One region of the Kluyvera sp. STS39-E genome, then DNA from elsewhere that is predicted to be linked to it. Evidence: predicted binding sites of a transcription regulator. Region 1 holds the regulator's gene; each other region holds the start of a gene.
The links. The regulator CRP, encoded in region 1, controls carbon source genes, mostly activating them, when cyclic AMP is high. The targets are predictions, from matches to a motif close to ATGTGANNNNNNTCACAT.
Positions count from the first base shown of each region.

Region 2: a site for CRP is predicted at 3,124-3,141, ahead of serC (3-phosphoserine/phosphohydroxythreonine transaminase). Genes of this name have one in related genera too.
Region 3: a site for CRP is predicted at 2,387-2,404, ahead of deoC (deoxyribose-phosphate aldolase). Genes of this name have one in related genera too.
Region 4: a site for CRP is predicted at 1,109-1,126, ahead of hpt (hypoxanthine phosphoribosyltransferase). Genes of this name have one in related genera too.

Region 1 is NZ_JBFQGA010000005.1:22,689-27,128, forward strand. It holds gene AB4K05_RS11890 (OsmC family protein) at 109-513, opposite strand; gene crp (cAMP-activated global transcriptional regulator CRP) at 818-1,450, shown strand; gene AB4K05_RS11900 (YccS/YhfK family putative transporter) at 1,504-3,558, shown strand; gene AB4K05_RS11905 (fimbrial protein) at 4,059-4,440, shown strand, end outside.
Region 2 is NZ_JBFQGA010000009.1:223,343-227,782, reverse strand. It holds gene focA (formate transporter FocA) at 1-93, opposite strand, end outside; gene ycaO (30S ribosomal protein S12 methylthiotransferase accessory factor YcaO) at 498-2,258, opposite strand; gene AB4K05_RS19980 (DUF421 domain-containing protein) at 2,386-3,078, shown strand; gene serC (3-phosphoserine/phosphohydroxythreonine transaminase) at 3,241-4,329, shown strand; gene aroA (3-phosphoshikimate 1-carboxyvinyltransferase) at 4,403-4,440, shown strand, end outside.
Region 3 is NZ_JBFQGA010000007.1:284,531-288,970, forward strand. It holds gene deoA (thymidine phosphorylase) at 41-1,363, opposite strand; gene deoC (deoxyribose-phosphate aldolase) at 1,474-2,253, opposite strand; gene AB4K05_RS17425 (YjjI family glycine radical enzyme) at 2,512-4,062, shown strand; gene AB4K05_RS17430 (YjjW family glycine radical enzyme activase) at 4,034-4,440, shown strand, end outside.
Region 4 is NZ_JBFQGA010000007.1:90,453-94,892, forward strand. It holds gene can (carbonate dehydratase) at 1-372, shown strand, start outside; gene hpt (hypoxanthine phosphoribosyltransferase) at 444-980, opposite strand; gene AB4K05_RS16595 (glucose/quinate/shikimate family membrane-bound PQQ-dependent dehydrogenase) at 1,186-3,576, shown strand; gene cueO (multicopper oxidase CueO) at 3,716-4,440, opposite strand, start outside.

The DNA of each region.
Region 1 (4,440 bases):
CCTGATAACGCTTCGCTTATCAGGCCTACAGGATATTGCGGAACGTGTAGGTCGGGTAAGGCGCAGCCGCCACCCAACAGTAGCGCGGCGTACGCCCTTGTTAAGGCTTTACCCTTCAATCACTTCGTAAGAGTGGGTAATGTTCACCGCTTTTTCCAGCATCAGCGCCACGGAGCAGTATTTTTCAGCAGAGAGATCGACCGCGCGGGATACCGCGGCGTCTTTGAGCTCTTTGCCGGTCACAATGAAGTGCAGGTTGATATGAGTAAACAGGCGCGGTGCTTCTTCACGGCGTTCGGAGGTCAGCTTCACTTCACAGTCGGTCACGTTATAGCGACCCTTTTGCAAAATCGACACGACATCAATTGCGCTACAGCCACCCGCGGCCATCAGCACGACTTCCATTGGGCTTGGCGCTTTATCACCGGAGTTGCCATCCATCAAAATCTGGTGGCCTGAAGCGGACTCACCGAGGAAGGTTAACCCTTCAACCCATTTCACACGTGCTTGCATATTTTTTAACTCCAAGGTTGCAAATTTCTTCTCAGATTACGCGTACATAACAATTCTCGCAATGGAAGGCGATCGTCGTCATGCTGAAGCGAGACACCAGGAGACACGCGGCTAAAGCTATGCTAAAACAGTCAGGATGCTACGGTAATACATAAACGTACTGCAAGTATGCAGAGGACATCACATTACAGGCTGCGGCACGACTCGACAGCCGACTTCCCAGGTAACGGGAAGGATACTATTGCAACCAGTGGCTGCAATGTTTTTGCCGCTGGGAAGAGCTTATAACAGAGGATAACCGCGCATGGTGCTTGGCAAACCGCAAACAGACCCGACTCTCGAATGGTTCTTGTCTCATTGCCATATTCATAAGTACCCATCGAAGAGCACGCTGATTCACCAAGGTGAAAAGGCAGAGACGCTGTATTACATCGTAAAAGGCTCAGTGGCAGTACTCATCAAGGACGAAGAAGGCAAAGAGATGATCCTCTCTTACCTCAACCAGGGCGATTTTATCGGCGAGTTAGGCCTGTTTGAAGAAGGCCAAGAACGCAGCGCATGGGTACGTGCAAAAACCGCTTGTGAAGTTGCTGAAATCTCTTATAAAAAATTCCGTCAGCTGATTCAGGTTAACCCAGACATCCTGATGCGCCTTTCTTCGCAAATGGCTCGTCGTCTGCAGATCACCTCTGAAAAAGTTGGCAACTTGGCCTTCCTGGACGTGACCGGACGTATCGCCCAGACCCTGCTGAATCTGGCTAAACAGCCGGACGCAATGACCCACCCAGACGGTATGCAGATTAAAATCACCCGTCAGGAAATCGGTCAGATTGTAGGTTGTTCCCGCGAAACCGTGGGCCGCATCCTGAAAATGCTGGAAGATCAAAACCTGATCTCCGCACACGGCAAAACCATTGTCGTTTACGGTACCCGCTGATCCCGCATAAACGGCATATTGTCTGAACAGTATGCCGTTTTTATCTATCCCTTATGTGGCGCAGGCTGATTTACCATCCGGAAGTCAACTATGCACTGCGGCAAACGCTGGTGTTATGTTTGCCGGTCGCCATTGGCCTTCTCTTCGGGCATCTTCAGCAAGGTCTCTTGTTCTCTCTGGTTCCAGCCTGCTGCAATATCGCCGGTCTCGACACGCCGCATAAACGCTTTTTTAAGCGTCTGACCATCGGCGGTTGCCTGTTTGCTGGATGTAGCCTTGCCGTACAGTTGCTGTTGGCACGTGACATCCCGCTGCCTTTAATACTGACCTGTCTTGCACTGCTCCTCGGCGTCACGGCGGAGATTAGCGCACTGCACGGGCGACTATTGCCGGCATCGCTCATTGCCTCAATCTTTACCCTAAGCCTCGCGGGCAATATGCCAATCTGGCAACCGCTGCTGCTCTACGCGCTGGGCACGCTATGGTATGGCTTATTCAACTGGTGGTGGTTTTGGATGTGGCGGGAACAGCCGCTGCGCGAATCGTTAAGCCTGCTTTATCGCCAGCTTGCCGACTACTGTGAAGCCAAATATAGCCTGCTGACCCAGCATACCGATCCGAATACCGCCCTGCCCCCGCTGTTGAACCGTCAGCAGAAAGTGGTGGATTTAATTTCCCAATGTTACCAGCAGCTACACATGCTGGCAGCCAATCAGCATAACGACTACAAGCGCCTGCTGCGCGCCTTCCAGGTTGGCTTGGATTTGCAAGAACATATCTCCGTCAGCCTGCACCAGCCAGAAGAGGTGCAAAAACTGGTTGAACGTAGCCATGCTGAAGCGGTGATCCGCTGGAACGCACAAACCGTCGCCGCCCGCCTGCGTGTTCTGGCGGACGATATTCTCTACCATCGCTATCCCAGCCGCTTCACGATGGAAAAACAGATAGGCGCACTGGATAAGATTGCCCACCAGCACCCGGATAACCCGGTAGGACAATTCTGCGCTTGGCACTTCAGCCGCATTGCTAAAGTACTGCGCGGGCAACGTCCCCTCTATCCGCGTAACCTGATGGCGGATAAAGAGCGTCGACTGCCGCTGTTCCCGGCGCTGAAAAGCTATCTGTCGCTGAAATCACCGGCGCTGCGCAACGCCGCTCGTCTGAGCGTGATGCTCAGCATCGCCAGTCTGATGGGAGTAGCGCTACATTTACCCAAGCCATATTGGATCTTGATGACGGTCCTGCTAGTCACGCAAAACGGCTACGGCGCGACGCGGGTACGTATTTTCCACCGTGCGGCAGGCACGCTCGCCGGCCTTGTTATCGCCGCCATCGCTCTGCACTTCCATACACCGCAGGGATTGGCGCTTTCCGGCATGTTAATCATTACCCTCGGTAGTTATCTGATTATTCGCCGTAACTACGGCTGGGCGACCGTGGGATTCACCGTTACCGCGGTATATACGCTGCAAATACTGACGCTCAACGGGGAACAATTTATCGTGGCCCGCTTTATCGATACCATCATCGGCTGCCTGATTGCCTTCGGCGGGATGCTATGGTTGTGGCCACAGTGGCAAAGCGGCCAGCTCAGGCAAAACGCTCAGGCGGCACTGGAGGCCGATCAGGAAGCGATTCGTCTGATCCTAAGCCCCGACCCGCAGGCGCCAAAGCTTGCTTACTTACGCATGCGCGTAAATCAGGCGCACAACACGCTATTCAACACGCTCAATCAGGCAATGCAGGAGCCGGGGTTTAACTCGCGCTATCTGGAAGACATGAAGCTGTGGGTGACCCACAGTCAGTTTATCGTCGAACATATCAACGCCATGACCACGCTGGCACGTGAACACGAAATGCTAACGCCCAATCTGGCGCAACAGTATCTGGAGTCATGTGAAATTGGGCTTCAGCGCTGTCAGCAGCGTCTGGAGTATGATGAGGCGGGGAGCAGCGGCGAGACTAACATTATGGAGTCGCCGGACGCGCTGTCCCACGGGCCGTTAAGCACCATGGAACAGCATCTCCAGCGTATTCTGGGACATCTAAACACCATGCACACCATTTCGTCGGTGGCTTGGCGCCAGCGTCCACGGCACCGGATTTAATACATTCATCATTTTTTGAATATTATAATTATCATTTACTTTCTGTATGTAGGTGAATGAACGTAACCGACACATCTGGAAATTAAATCATCAAGGGAATGTATATTTACAAGCAAAAACATTCATCTGGTATGTTTCTTATGTAAAAAGCAATCAAAGGCACTTTGTAAATTGATATATTCCCGCACAAAATAAAAAAAATCAAAATCATCATAGTCTCAAATAATTATTAATAGAAATCACCTACACACCCGAAAAGTCCGATTGCAGACATAAAAATAAAAACAATAAAAATAAGCTTATTTTTCATAGCATGAGCGAATTACAAAATCCAATTCATTTGTTTTTTATCACACAACAATGATTTCAATCAAATCATCACTACTCAACACAATAAATAGCCATGTAGTAGATAAGTCGAAACATTGCTATTTTCATGCCTTAAATGTCAAAATATTAAGAATTAAATTGTTTACAATTAATTATTAAAAGGTCATGCAATGAAAAAAACACTGCTAAGCGCGACTCTCGTAATGGGTTTACTTTCTATGAATTCCATACAGGCAAGTAATAACATTACTTTCAATGGTAAAATTACAAGTAGCACCTGTACACCAACTATTAACGGGCAAACTGATGGAACTGTAACCTTACCAACCGTATCGACCAACGCATTTACGGGTGAAACGGCGGGACGAACACAATTCAATATTGATGCTAAAGATTGTTTGGGCACGGTAGAGAAAACTGTAGCAGCATTTTTTGAACCTGATGCTATTAACATTGATCCTACAACTGGTTTACTGAATAACGTAGCACCCGCTACACCGACACCTGCCGATAATGTGAAGTTACAGCTACTCGATGGTAAAAATGGAAATC
Region 2 (4,440 bases), on a different contig from region 1:
CGGATGCTTGGTTGCTTTATAGACACCTGCTTCTTCGGCAACTTTTGCCATTGCAGCAGGGAGAAGTAGATCAAAAGGGTTGTCAGCTTTCACACTAACTCTCTCTTTTTATTTAATCGGCGACGAGATACTAACAAAGCATTATAGATGAGAATTTGATGTAGATCATATCTCGCCTGGCTTATAGGCCTGCAAATCGGATGGTTTTTCAGCGAAAGCAGGGTAATATATTGAATATAAAGATAAAAATAATTTTTAATATTTGCAAATTCAGTTGAAAATTTTCTTCACCCTTCATTTTGCTGGTTAATTAAAATGGAGTAATGATCATAGAAATTAACAATAAAAGTAAGCTACTAATAATTGAGTTTACTTATCTTTAACTTTATTTTCACACTCAACTAAAACGAAGCGCGGAAATAAAAAAGGGGCTCATAAGAGGCCCCGTAATATAACGTAGAGTTGCAGGTTAAACCTACTATTTCTACGGATTTGTCTTATTTAGCCCAGAACGCAGCCTTTGCGCGCTGCAGTTTTTCGTAGGCCTGTAACAACGACTGATGTGCCGGGAAGGCTTTTAACGAACCGTCAACCGGCTGCAGGCCATAGAATGCCTCTTCGCCGCTCAGCGCAGCGCTAGCTGCTTCGACAGCGTCCGCGCCGTACATACGTACGAAAGCGTTCAGATACTGTAAAGGCTCGCGCTCTTCTTCCTGAGACAGCAGCAGCAGGGTCTGCAGGCAACGGTAGTAGTTCGCGCGTTCAGCGCTAAACACCGAAGCGTTGAACTCCATTGTCCACTCCGTCCAGATCAGCGCCTGCTCAAGATCGCCGCCTGCCAGTGCCAGCATAGCTTTAAGCTCACCAACACGCAGGGTGTACCAGCCGTTGTCGGAACCCGTCGCCAGGCCCAGCAGTTCGCGTACGCGGGTGAAATCGTCCAGACCTTCATCATCGATCTGTTCGATAAGATTCAGATACTCTTCTTTTTCCCACTCGCTGCCCGGCAGGGAGAGAATGGTTTCGCGCAGGTGGCTGCCCATATTGTTATTCGCCAGCCACAGGTCTTCAGCCGGATAAATGTCGGACATACCCGGCACGATGATGCGGCAAGCGTAAACGCTCAGGTGCTCATAGTCGGCGATGTACACTTCTTTATCTTCTTCTTTGAAGATAGCCATCAGGGTCGCGAACTCTTCTTCAGTGGTACCGGAGAAGTTCCAGTCAGCGAACGGATAGTCAGCGTCCTGCTTGAACAGATCCCAAGAGATAGAACCGCTGGAATCGATGAAGTGGGTTTCGAGGTTGGTGTGTTCGGCAACTTCTTCGTCATCGAAGGTTGGCGGGGTGAACACGTCGAGATCTTTCAGACCACGACCCTGCAGCAGTTCTGTGACGGTACGCTCCAGCGCCACGCCAAAGTCCGGGTGCGCGCCGAAGGAGGCGAAGCAGGTACCGTTTTCTGGGTTGAACAGTACTACGCAGATAACCGGATATTTACCGCCCAGCGAACCGTCGTAAGCGAAGATTGGGAAACCTTCATCTTCCAGCGTTTTAATGGATTCCACCACACCCGGATAGCGAGCCAGCACTTCGGCTGGGATCTCCGGCAGGCTGATGCTTTCCGCAATAATGCGGTTTTTCACGTGGCGTTCGAATACTTCTGACAGACCCTGAACGCGCGCTTCATTACGGGTATTACCCGCAGACATGCCGTTAGACACGTACAGGTTAGCGACGATGTTCATCGGAATGTAGATGGTCTTATCATCAGACTGACGGGTGAACGGCAGGCCGCATACGCCGCGATCGTCGTTACCGGATTGCAGATCGACCAGCATACTTGCGCTTAACTGATCGTCAGGATCGTAGAACGCACGCAGACGAGCATCGAGCAGACCTTCCGGCACTTCGTCATCTTCGGTCAGCGGGAACCATTTTTCGTTCGGATAATGCACGAATGGCCCGTTGGCAATTTCTTCACCTAACCAGAAGTCAGCGAAGAAATAGTTGGTAGACAGGCGCTCGAAATATTCACCCAGCGCTGAGGCCAGCGCCGCTTTTTTAGTCGCGCCTTTACCGTTGGTAAAGCATAAGGAACAGGCTTTATCGCGAATATGTACTGACCAGACGTTAGGTACAGGATTCAACCAAGAGGCTTCTTCAATATCGAAACCGAGGTCGAGCAGCTTTTGCTGGAAGCGGGCGATGGAATCTTCCAGCGCGGCATCTTTGCCGGGTATATAGGTCTGCGTCATAGCAATCTCTTTTGTCGTACGGAAAGCGCGCAATGATACGGGTTTTGCGTGACAGGTGCTATCTCCGGCGAAAATAAAAGGCGGGGCTATGCTTAAGGGAACAACCTCCCGTTAAGGCATTGAAAACATGAAAGCGTTTGATCTTCATCGGATGGCATTTGATAAAGTCCCGCCCGAATTTTTAGGTGAGGTGGCGCTGCGAACTCTATTTACTTTCCTACTGGTCTTTCTGTTCCTCAAAATGACTGGCCGACGCGGTGTTCGGCAGATGTCGCTTTTTGAAGTGCTGATTATCCTCACGCTGGGTTCGGCGGCAGGGGACGTGGCGTTTTATGACGATGTGCCGCTGGTGCCCGTATTGGTGGTTTTTGTCTGCCTTGCACTGCTGTATCGGCTGGTGATGTGGCTGATGGCAAAAAGTGAAAAATTGCAGGATTTACTGGAAGGGAAAGCCATCGTCATTGTGGAAGAGGGGCAGCTGGCTTGGGAAAATTTGCGCAAAGCCAATATGACGGAGCTGGAATTTTTCATGGAGCTACGCCTCAATAGCATTGAGCAACTCGGACAAATCCGCTTGGCTATCATGGAAACCAATGGCCAGATTAGCGTGTTCTACTATCCCGATGACGACGTAAAGCCGGGCCTGTGCATTCTGCCGCAAAGCTTTGTTCAGCGGTATCAGGTCGCACCAGAGCCTGCCGAGTATGCCTGTACAAAATGTAGCTACGTAACGCGCCTGAAGGCGGGCGACCGTCAATTGTGCCCGCGTTGTGCAAATCCGGAATGGACGAAGGTTAGCCGGGCTAAACGGTTCGCCTGACAGCCATTTTGTCGGTTTAGCGGCGGCAGGATGGAAGAATGTATTGTGTGATGGGGGCCGCATTTTACGGGTCATCCGTTTTAGACATTGCGGCGCGTGTCACTGAATGATAAAACCGATATCCACAGTTATTACTTATGACTTTTAGCGTGGTGAGGGAAAATGGCTCAGGTTTTTAATTTCAGTTCAGGTCCAGCAATGTTACCGGCAGATGTGCTTAAACTGGCGCAGCAAGAACTTTGCGACTGGAACGGGTTAGGTACGTCGGTAATGGAAGTTAGCCACCGTGGTAAAGAATTTATCCAAGTGGCGGAAGAAGCAGAAAAAGATTTCCGTGACCTGCTCAGCATCCCTTCCAACTACAAAGTGCTGTTCTGCCATGGCGGCGGTCGTGGCCAGTTTGCCGGTGTCCCGCTGAATATCCTGGGCGATAAAACTACCGCCGACTATGTTGACGCTGGCTATTGGGCTGCAAGCGCGGTCAAAGAAGCGAAAAAATACTGCACGCCGAACGTCATTGACGCCAAGGTAACCGTAGATGGCAAGCGTGCCGTGAAGCCAATGCGCGAATGGCAGCTTTCCGATAACGCCGCCTACCTGCACTTCTGCCCGAACGAAACCATTGATGGCATCGCCATTGAAGAGACGCCAGACTTTGGTAAAGACGTCGTCGTGGCTGCAGATTTCTCCTCCACCATTCTTTCTCGTCCGATTGATGTCAGCCGCTACGGCGTTATCTACGCGGGCGCGCAGAAAAACATCGGTCCTGCTGGATTAACCATCGTTGTTGTGCGTGAAGATTTGCTGGGTAAAGCACACGTTGCCTGCCCGTCGATTCTTGACTACACCGTCTTAAACGACAATGACTCTATGTTCAATACGCCGCCGACCTTTGCCTGGTATCTTTCCGGCCTCGTGTTCAAATGGCTGAAAGAGCAGGGGGGCGTCGATGCCATGGATCGTATCAATCAGCAGAAGGCCGATCTTCTGTATAGCACCATCGATGGCAGCGATTTCTACCGTAACGATGTGGCGAGCGCCAACCGTTCTCGTATGAACGTTCCGTTCCAACTGGCAGATAGCGCGCTGGATAAACTGTTCCTCGAAGAGTCATTTGCTGCTGGTCTGCATTCGCTTAAAGGCCACCGTGTGGTTGGGGGTATGCGTGCCTCTATATACAACGCGATGCCGCTGGCCGGTGTCCAGGCGCTGACGAACTTCATGCAAGACTTCGAACGCCGCCACGGTTAATCTATTTCTATCTATTCATCCCCACGGACATTCCGTGGGGTTTTTATTTTTTGTTTTTTGAGAGTTGAGTTTCATGGAATCCCTGACGTTACAACCTATTGCGCGTGTCGA
Region 3 (4,440 bases), on a different contig from region 1:
ACATCTTGCGCTGCAAAAAAGCGATCAGATCAGTATATAACTATTCGGTGATGCGACGATAGACGGTCGGCGTAATTTCAGGCGCTTTGTCGTCCAGTTTAATTGCCGCTTTGACGGCTTTTGCTGCGTCCTGCCAGCTGGCTTCGTCTTTGGCGTGGATCACTGCCAGCGGACGTTGCCCGTCAATGCTATCGCCCAGACGCGCCATGTCGGTAAAGCCGACGCTATAATCAATGGTGTCAGATGCCTGACGGCGACCGCCGCCCATCGAAACCACTGCCATTCCCAGCGCGCGGGTGTCCATCGCGCTGACGAAACCTTCGGTCTCAGCATAGACGGCTTTGCTCAGCATCGCCGTTGGCAGATATTTCGCGTAGTTCTCAACAAAATCGGTCGGGCCTTTTTGCGCCGCGACCATACGGCCAAAGATATCCGCCGCTTTACCGTTATCCAGTACCGCCTGCAGCTTGGCACGCGCTTCGGCATCATCTTTCGCCAGGTTACCGGAAATCAGCATTTCCACACTCAGCGCCATGGTCACATCGAACAGGCGCGGGTTACGGTATTCGCCGGTCAGGAACTGTACGGCTTCACGGACTTCAACGGCGTTACCCGCGCTGGAGGCCAGCACTTGGTTCATGTCGGTCAGCAGCGCGGTGGTTTTCACGCCCGCACCGTTGGAGACGCCAACGATGGCTTCCGCCAACGCCGCAGAGAGTTCATATGTCGGCATAAAGGCGCCGCTACCTACTTTCACATCCATCACCAGCGCATCGAGACCTTCTGCCAGCTTTTTGGCCAGAATAGATGCGGTAATCAGCGGGATGGAATCCACCGTCGCGGTGATATCACGGGTGGCATAAAAACGTTTGTCCGCCGGTGCTAGCGAGCTGGTTTGCCCAATAATCGCTACACCCACGTCTTTAATAATTTCGCGGAAACGGTTGTCGTCAGGGAAGATGTCAAAGCCCGGTATCGCTTCCAGTTTGTCGAGCGTGCCACCGGTGTGACCCAGACCGCGTCCAGAGATCATCGGAATATAGCCGCCGCACGCAGCAACCATCGGCCCGAGCATCAATGAGGTCACGTCACCCACGCCGCCGGTCGAGTGTTTATCAACAATCGGACCGTTCAGATTAAGGCTTTTCCAGTCAAGGACGGTCCCTGAATCGCGCATCGCCATGGTCAGCGAGACACGCTCTGGCATGCTCATATCATGGAAGAAAATGGTCATCGCTAGGGCCGCAATCTGCCCTTCAGAGATGGTGTTGTCACGAATACCGTTGATAAAGAAACGAATTTCTTCATCACTCAGCGCTAGGCCATCACGTTTTTTACGAATAATTTCTTGAGCGAGAAACAAGGTACCCTCCTTTGTAATCGGGAAATATTGCCTGATGGCGCTTCGCTTATCAGGCCTACCATTTTGTAGGCCAGATAAGGCGGCAGCCGCCATCCGGCAATTCAGGCAGCTTAGTAGCTGCTAGCGCTCTTACCGTCGCCGTGGCCCAGCGCTTTCAGCAAGCTAGCCAGCAGAGAGGAGGCACCAAAGCGGTAGTGACGGGAGTCCGCCCAGTCAGCGCCAAACAGTTCGTCAGCGATAGACAGGAACAGCTGTGCATCTTCCGCGCTACGTACGCCGCCCGCTGGTTTGAAGCCAACGGTTTTTTCCACGCCCATATCGCGGATCACTTCCATCATGATGCGCGCGCTTTCTGGGGTGGCGTTGACCGGCACTTTACCGGTTGAGGTTTTGATGAAATCAGCACCGGCTTTGATAGCGATTTCCGATGCTTTACGAATTAGGCGCTCTTCTTTCAGCTCGCCGGTTTCGATGATCACTTTCAGCAGCACGTTAGCTGCCGCACAGGCTTCTTTACAGGCTTTCACCAAATCGAAACCAACCTGCTCGTTCCCGGCGATCAGCGCGCGGTATGGGAACACCACGTCAACTTCGTCAGCGCCGTAAGCGATAGCTGCGCGGGTTTCCGCCAGCGCAATGTCGATATCGTCGTTGCCGTGCGGGAAGTTAGTCACGGTCGCGATGCGGATGTTCGGCGTACCCTGCTCGTTGAGCGTTTTACGGGCAATCGGAATGAAACGCGGATAAATGCAGACAGCCGCAGTGTTACCTACCGGCGTTTTCGCCTGATGACACAGCGCGATAACTTTCGCATCGGTGTCGTCTTCATTCAGGGTCGTTAAGTCCATCAACTGCAGCGCACGCAGGCTGCTTGCCTTTAAATCAGTCATTTTAATCTCCGACGGCACGTTGCCGTTTAAATCGTTACCTTGCGGGTCTGTGATTATTGTAACACCGCCCCGCGTTCACACTTCGACTTCCATCACACTTAGTGAAAACTTCGTACAAATTTGCATTACAACAACGCGACGAAGTTCAAATTTTGGCAGTAAAAGCGCTATTTAAAGCGCCAATTCAACCGCTCGGATCAAAGGATCGTCGCATCGCTTTTCATACACTTCTCGCATCGCTCGCCTGAGGAACCGAACATGCCAACATCGATTGATTCACCGCTGCTGCAACACTGCCAGCAAATTGTGACAAGCTCCGTATTAACCCCGGAACAGAAACGCCATTTTCTGGCTTTAGAAGCCGAAAACGCCCTGCCGTATCCAACAATATCTGAAGAGGCTCAGGCGGCGCTCACCAATGGCGTCATCTGCGATATGTTTGAAGGACATGCGCCTTATAAACCACGCTACGTCCTGCCGGATTACGCTCGTTTCCTCGCACACGGTTCAGAGTGGCTGGAACTGGAAGGCGCACAGGATCTGGATGATGCGCTTTCACTGCTGACCATCCTGTATCACCACGTACCTTCCGTCACCGCAATGCCGGTTTACCTCGGCCATCTTGATGCGCTCTTGTCACCATATGTTAGAATTCTAACACAAAATGAAGTCGACATTCGAATAAAACGTTTCTGGCGCTATCTTGACCGCACGCTGCCAGACGCCTTTACCCACGTCAACATTGGCCCACACGACACGCCAATCACCCGTGCAATTCTACGCGCTGAAGCAGAGCTTAAGCAGGTCGCACCAAACCTGACCTTCATCTATGATCCGGAAATAACACCTGACGATTTACTGCTCCAGGTGGCACAAAATATTTGCGAGTGCAGCAAACCGCATATTGCGAATGGGCCGTTGAATGATAAAATTTTCACAAAAGGTCAGTATGGCATCGTCAGCTGCTACAACTCGCTGCCCGTGGCGGGCGGCGGCAGTACGCTGGTGCGCATGAATTTGCAGCAGGTCGCCTTACGCAGTCAGTCTATTGATGACTTTTTCACCCGCCAGCTGCCGCACTACTGCCAGCTGCAAACCGAAATTATCGATGCACGCTGCCGCTTCCTTTATGAACAGTCGCACTTCTTTGAGAATAGCTTCCTTGTGAGTGAAGGGCTGATAGACCCCGACCGATTTGTGCCCATGTTCGGCATTTACTCGCTGGCCGAAGCCGTTAACGCTCTGTGCGAGCGTGAGGGCATCGATGCGCGCTACGGCAAAGATGAAGCAGCCAATCAGCTTGCCTACCGCATCAGCGCCGCACTGGCCGATTTCGTCGCCCGTACGCCGGTGCAGTACGGTTGGCAACAGCGTGCGTTGCTACATGCGCAGTCGGGGATCAGTTCAGATACCGGCACCACGCCGGGCGCGCGCTTGCCTTATGGCGACGAGCCGGACCCGATAACGCATTTGCTAACAGTAGCGCCGCATCATGCGCACTACACGGCAGGGATCAGCGACATCCTGACGCTTGATGAAACGGTGAAACGAAACCCGCAGGCGGTGATGCAACTGTGCCTCGGTGCATTCAAGGTCGGCATGCGCGAGTTCAGCGCTAACATCAGCGGTAACGATCTGGTTCGCGTCACCGGCTATATGGTGCGCCTGTCCGATTTAGAGAAATACCGCACCGAAGGTTCCCGTACCAATACCACCTGGCTGGGTGAAGAAGCCGCGCGCAATACGCGCATCCTCGAACGTCAACCTCGCGTCGTGAGCCATGAACAGCAGATGCGCTTTAGTCAGTAAAATCATCCCATTTTCCTGCGTTGATGGGCCGGGCAGCCGCCTGGCCCTGTTTTTACAGGGCTGCAATTTGCGCTGTAAGAACTGTCATAACCCATGGACGATGGGGCGCTGCAACGACTGCGGGGAGTGCGTCCCTCATTGTCCACATCAAGCACTGAGCCTGAGTGAGGGTAAAGTGCTGTGGCAAACGGATAACTGCCAACAATGTGATACCTGCCTGCATCTGTGTCCGCAGCAGGCCACGCCGATGGCGCAGCGCATGAGCGTAGAGCAGCTTATCCAACAGATAAGCAAAGTATCGCCATTTATCGAAGGTATTACCGTCAGCGGCGGTGAGGCCACCACCCAGTTGCCGTCTATCTGCACGCTCTTCCAACG
Region 4 (4,440 bases), on a different contig from region 1:
CACTACGGCTGTGGCGGTGTTCAAGCAGCGATAGAAAATCCTGAACTCGGGTTAATCGATAACTGGCTGCTGCATATTCGCGATATCTGGTTCAAACATAGCTCATTGCTTGGCGAGATGCCGCCAGAACGTCGCCTTGATACGCTTTGCGAATTGAACGTGATGGAACAGGTATATAACTTGGGCCACTCCACCATCATGCAATCAGCGTGGAAGCGCGGCCAGAAGGTGATGATTCACGGTTGGGCTTACGGTATTCACGACGGCCTACTGCGCGATCTCGATGTGACCGCCACCAGCCGAGAAACCCTGGAGCAACGTTACCGCCACGGGATTTCCAACCTCAAGTTAAAACACGTCAATCATAAGTAGCAAAGGCATTGCCGGGTGGCGGCTACGCCTTACCCGGCCTACAAGCATGCGCCATCAGGCGCTCCAGCACCTTACTCGTCTAACAGAACCACTTTGCCCACGTACGGCAAATGACGATAACGCTGTGCATAGTCGATACCATAACCGACCACAAACTCGTCAGGAATGGAGAAGCCGATAAACTCAACCGGCACATCAACTTCACGGCGGGACGGTTTATCGAGCAGCGTGCAGATTGCCAGCGACTTCGGCTCACGCAGACCCAGAATTTCACGCACTTTCGACAGGGTGTTGCCCGAGTCGATAATGTCTTCAACGATCAGCACGTCTTTGCCACGAATGTCTTCGTCGAGATCCTTGAGGATTTTCACGTCGCGGGTAGTGGACATACCGCTGCCATAGCTAGATGCCGTCATAAAATCGACTTCGTGTGGAACTTGCACTTCACGGCACAGGTCAGCCATGAACATGAACGAGCCGCGCAGCAAACCCACTAACACCATTTCACTGCCGCTATCTTGATAGCGCTCGTTAATCAGACGACCTAATTCGGCGATACGCGCTTTGATCTCCGCTTCCGGGATCATCACTTCAACAGTATGTTTCATTTAACTAACCACATGATTTTAAATGTAAATCACTCAACCCGTTAACCCAGAGCTAACGGGTTGATCAGCAAGCGAGAAAGTATACCAGCAAAACGGATCGGGCGGCTAATTCGATAATAAAGCTCATTTTGTGATTTCGATCACACTTGTTAAATCCTATAATGAAATGAAAGCAATAATTAACAAACTAACGGGCACCCTTTCTATGGCTGAAACAAAACATCAACAATCACGTTTACTCGTGAGGCTAACGGCCCTCTTCGCGGCATTCTGCGGGCTGTATTTGTTAATCGGCGGCATCTGGCTGGTCGCCATCGGTGGCTCTTGGTACTACCCTATCGCCGGTCTGGTGATGCTGGGCATTACCACGATGCTGTGGCGCGCTAAACGCTCGGCGCTGTGGCTATATGCCGCACTGCTGCTGGTCACGATGATCTGGGGCGTGTGGGAAGTCGGCTTCGACTTCTGGGCGCTCACGCCGCGTAGCGACGTGCTGGTCATCTTCGGCGTGTGGCTGATTTTGCCGTTCGTCTGGCAGCGCCTAGCTGTGCCTTCCAGCGGCGCCGTTGCTGCTCTGCTGGTCGCACTGGTGATAAGCGCCGGTATCCTCACCTGGGCCGGATTCAACGACCCACAGGAGGTTAACGGCACGCTGAGCGCCGATGCGACGCCTGCTGAGCCTATTTCGCCAGTCGCCGATCAGGACTGGCCGGCGTATGGGCGTAACCAAGAAGGCCAGCGCTTCTCCCCGCTCAAGCAAATCAACGCCGATAACGTTCACAACCTGAAGGAAGCGTGGGTGTTCCGCACCGGCGACCTGAAGCAGCCGAACGATCCGGGCGAAATCACCAACGAGGTTACGCCGATCAAGATCGGCAATATGCTTTACCTGTGTACCGCCCACCAGCGCGTATTTGCGCTCGATGCGGCGACCGGTAAAGAGAAATGGCACTTTGACCCGCAACTGGGCACAGACCCTAGCTTCCAGCATGTAACCTGTCGCGGCGTGTCTTACCATGAAGCCACGGCGGAGACCGCGTCACCGGACGTGGTAGCCGATTGTCCACGCCGCATCATTCTGCCGGTGAACGATGGTCGTCTGTTTGCGCTGAACGCCGATACCGGTAAGCCGTGCGAGTCCTTTGCTAACAAAGGCATCCTCAATCTGCAAACCAATATGCCGGTCACGACGCCGGGTATGTACGAGCCAACCTCACCGCCTATCGTCACTGATAAGGTGATTGTGATTGCCGGTGCGGTTACCGACAACTTCTCAACCCGCGAGCCGTCTGGCGTGATTCGTGGTTTTGATATCAACACCGGGAAGCTGCTGTGGGCATTCGATCCCGGTGCTAAAGACCCAAATCTTATTCCGGGTGACGAGCACCATTACAGCCTGAACTCACCGAACTCGTGGGCACCTGCTGCCTATGATGCGAAACTGGATCTGGTCTATCTGCCGATGGGCGTGACCACGCCGGATATCTGGGGTGGCAATCGCACACCGGAGCAGGAACGCTACGCCAGTTCGATTGTGGCGCTGAATGCGACGACCGGTAAGCTGGTGTGGAGCTATCAGACCGTTCACCACGACCTGTGGGATATGGATATGCCGTCTCAGCCGACCCTGGCGGATATCACCGTTGACGGTAAAACCGTACCGGTGGTCTATGCCCCGGCGAAAACCGGCAACATTTTCGTGCTGGATCGTCGTAACGGCGAGCTGGTGGTTCCGGCTCCAGAAAAACCCGTTCCACAGGGTGCGGCGAAAGGCGACTACGTCAGCAAAACCCAGCCGTTCTCTGACCTGAGCTTCCGTCCGAAGAAAGATTTAACCGGCGCGGACATGTGGGGCGCCACCATGTTTGACCAACTGGTGTGCCGCGTGATGTTCCACCAGATGCGCTATGAAGGCATCTTCACACCGCCGTCTGAGAAAGGCACGCTGGTGTTCCCGGGTAACTTGGGGATGTTTGAATGGGGCGGCATCTCGGTTGACCCTAACCGTCAGGTGGCGATCGCCAACCCAATGGCGCTGCCGTTTGTGTCGAAGCTGATCCCTCGTGGCCCAGGCAACCCGATGGAACCGCCGAAAGACGCGAAATCCAGCGGCACTGAGTCCGGCATTCAACCCCAGTACGGTGTGCCGTTCGGCGTCACGCTGAACGCCTTCCTGTCACCGTTTGGCCTGCCGTGCAAACAGCCGGCCTGGGGTTACATTTCCGCGCTGGATCTGAAAACCAACGAAGTGGTGTGGAAAAAACGTCTGGGTACCCCGCAGGATAGCCTGCCATTCCCAATGCCGATTCCGCTGCCGTTCAATATGGGGATGCCGATGTTGGGTGGCCCAATTTCTACTGCCGGTAACGTGCTGTTCATCGCGGGCACTGCGGATAACTATCTGCGTGCGTTCAACATGAGCAACGGTGAGAAACTGTGGCAGGGACGTCTACCGGCCGGTGGCCAGGCAACGCCGATGACCTATGAAGTGAATGGCAAGCAGTATGTGGTCATTTCCGCAGGCGGTCATGGTTCGTTTGGTACCAAAATGGGCGACTATATCGTGGCCTACGCGTTGCCGGACGACGCGAAGTAAGGTGATGCGCCGGATGGCGGCTAGCGCCTTATCCGGCCTACCGGTGTTGCGATGTTATGTGCCGGATGGCGGCTAGCGCCTTATCCGGCCTACGGGTGTCGATCTGTAGGCTGGATAAGCGTAGCGCCATCCGGCATTTTTATACCGTAAACCCAAGCATCATGCCGGTGTCTTCATGCTCCAACAGATGGCAGTGCGCCATATAGGCCTGCTCTTTCGACGCCTCGTGGTCAAACTTCACCAGCACTTCACTGATACCGCCTTCAACCCGTACCGTGTCCTTCCAGCCTGAACGATGTGCCGCCGGTGCCTGACCATTTTCACGCAATATGCGGAACTGGGTACCGTGAATATGGAACGGATGCAGCATCATGTCGCCCTCACCGGAAATCACCCAGCGTTCATACTGGCCTTTCGCAGCAGCAAACATCGGCACGTCCATGTCGAACGCTTTGCCGTTGATACGGTTGGCATTATGGAAATCAAACGCCCCGCCGCCATGATGCATATTGTCCATCGCGCCGTGGTCCATATTCATCCCACCGTGGTCCATCATTCCACCATGATCCATCATGCCGCCCATCGCCTGTTTGCCGTATTTCTTCATCAACGCCTGCATGCCCATCATGTCGAGCATCGGATCCATCGACAGCTGCAGCTTACGCTCGGTCAGCCCGTCCAGCGACGGCAGCGCAGGCATGGAGACCAGCGAGTCCGGCAGCGTACCAGAACCCGGAACGCCAACCGGCTGGACGCGCAGCACCGGCACAGCCTTATCGAATGGCGCAATTGCCATGCCCATCTGGGTCACCGGCAGCGTTATCAGATCAAACGGTTTGCCATCACGCACATCCACCAGCACTT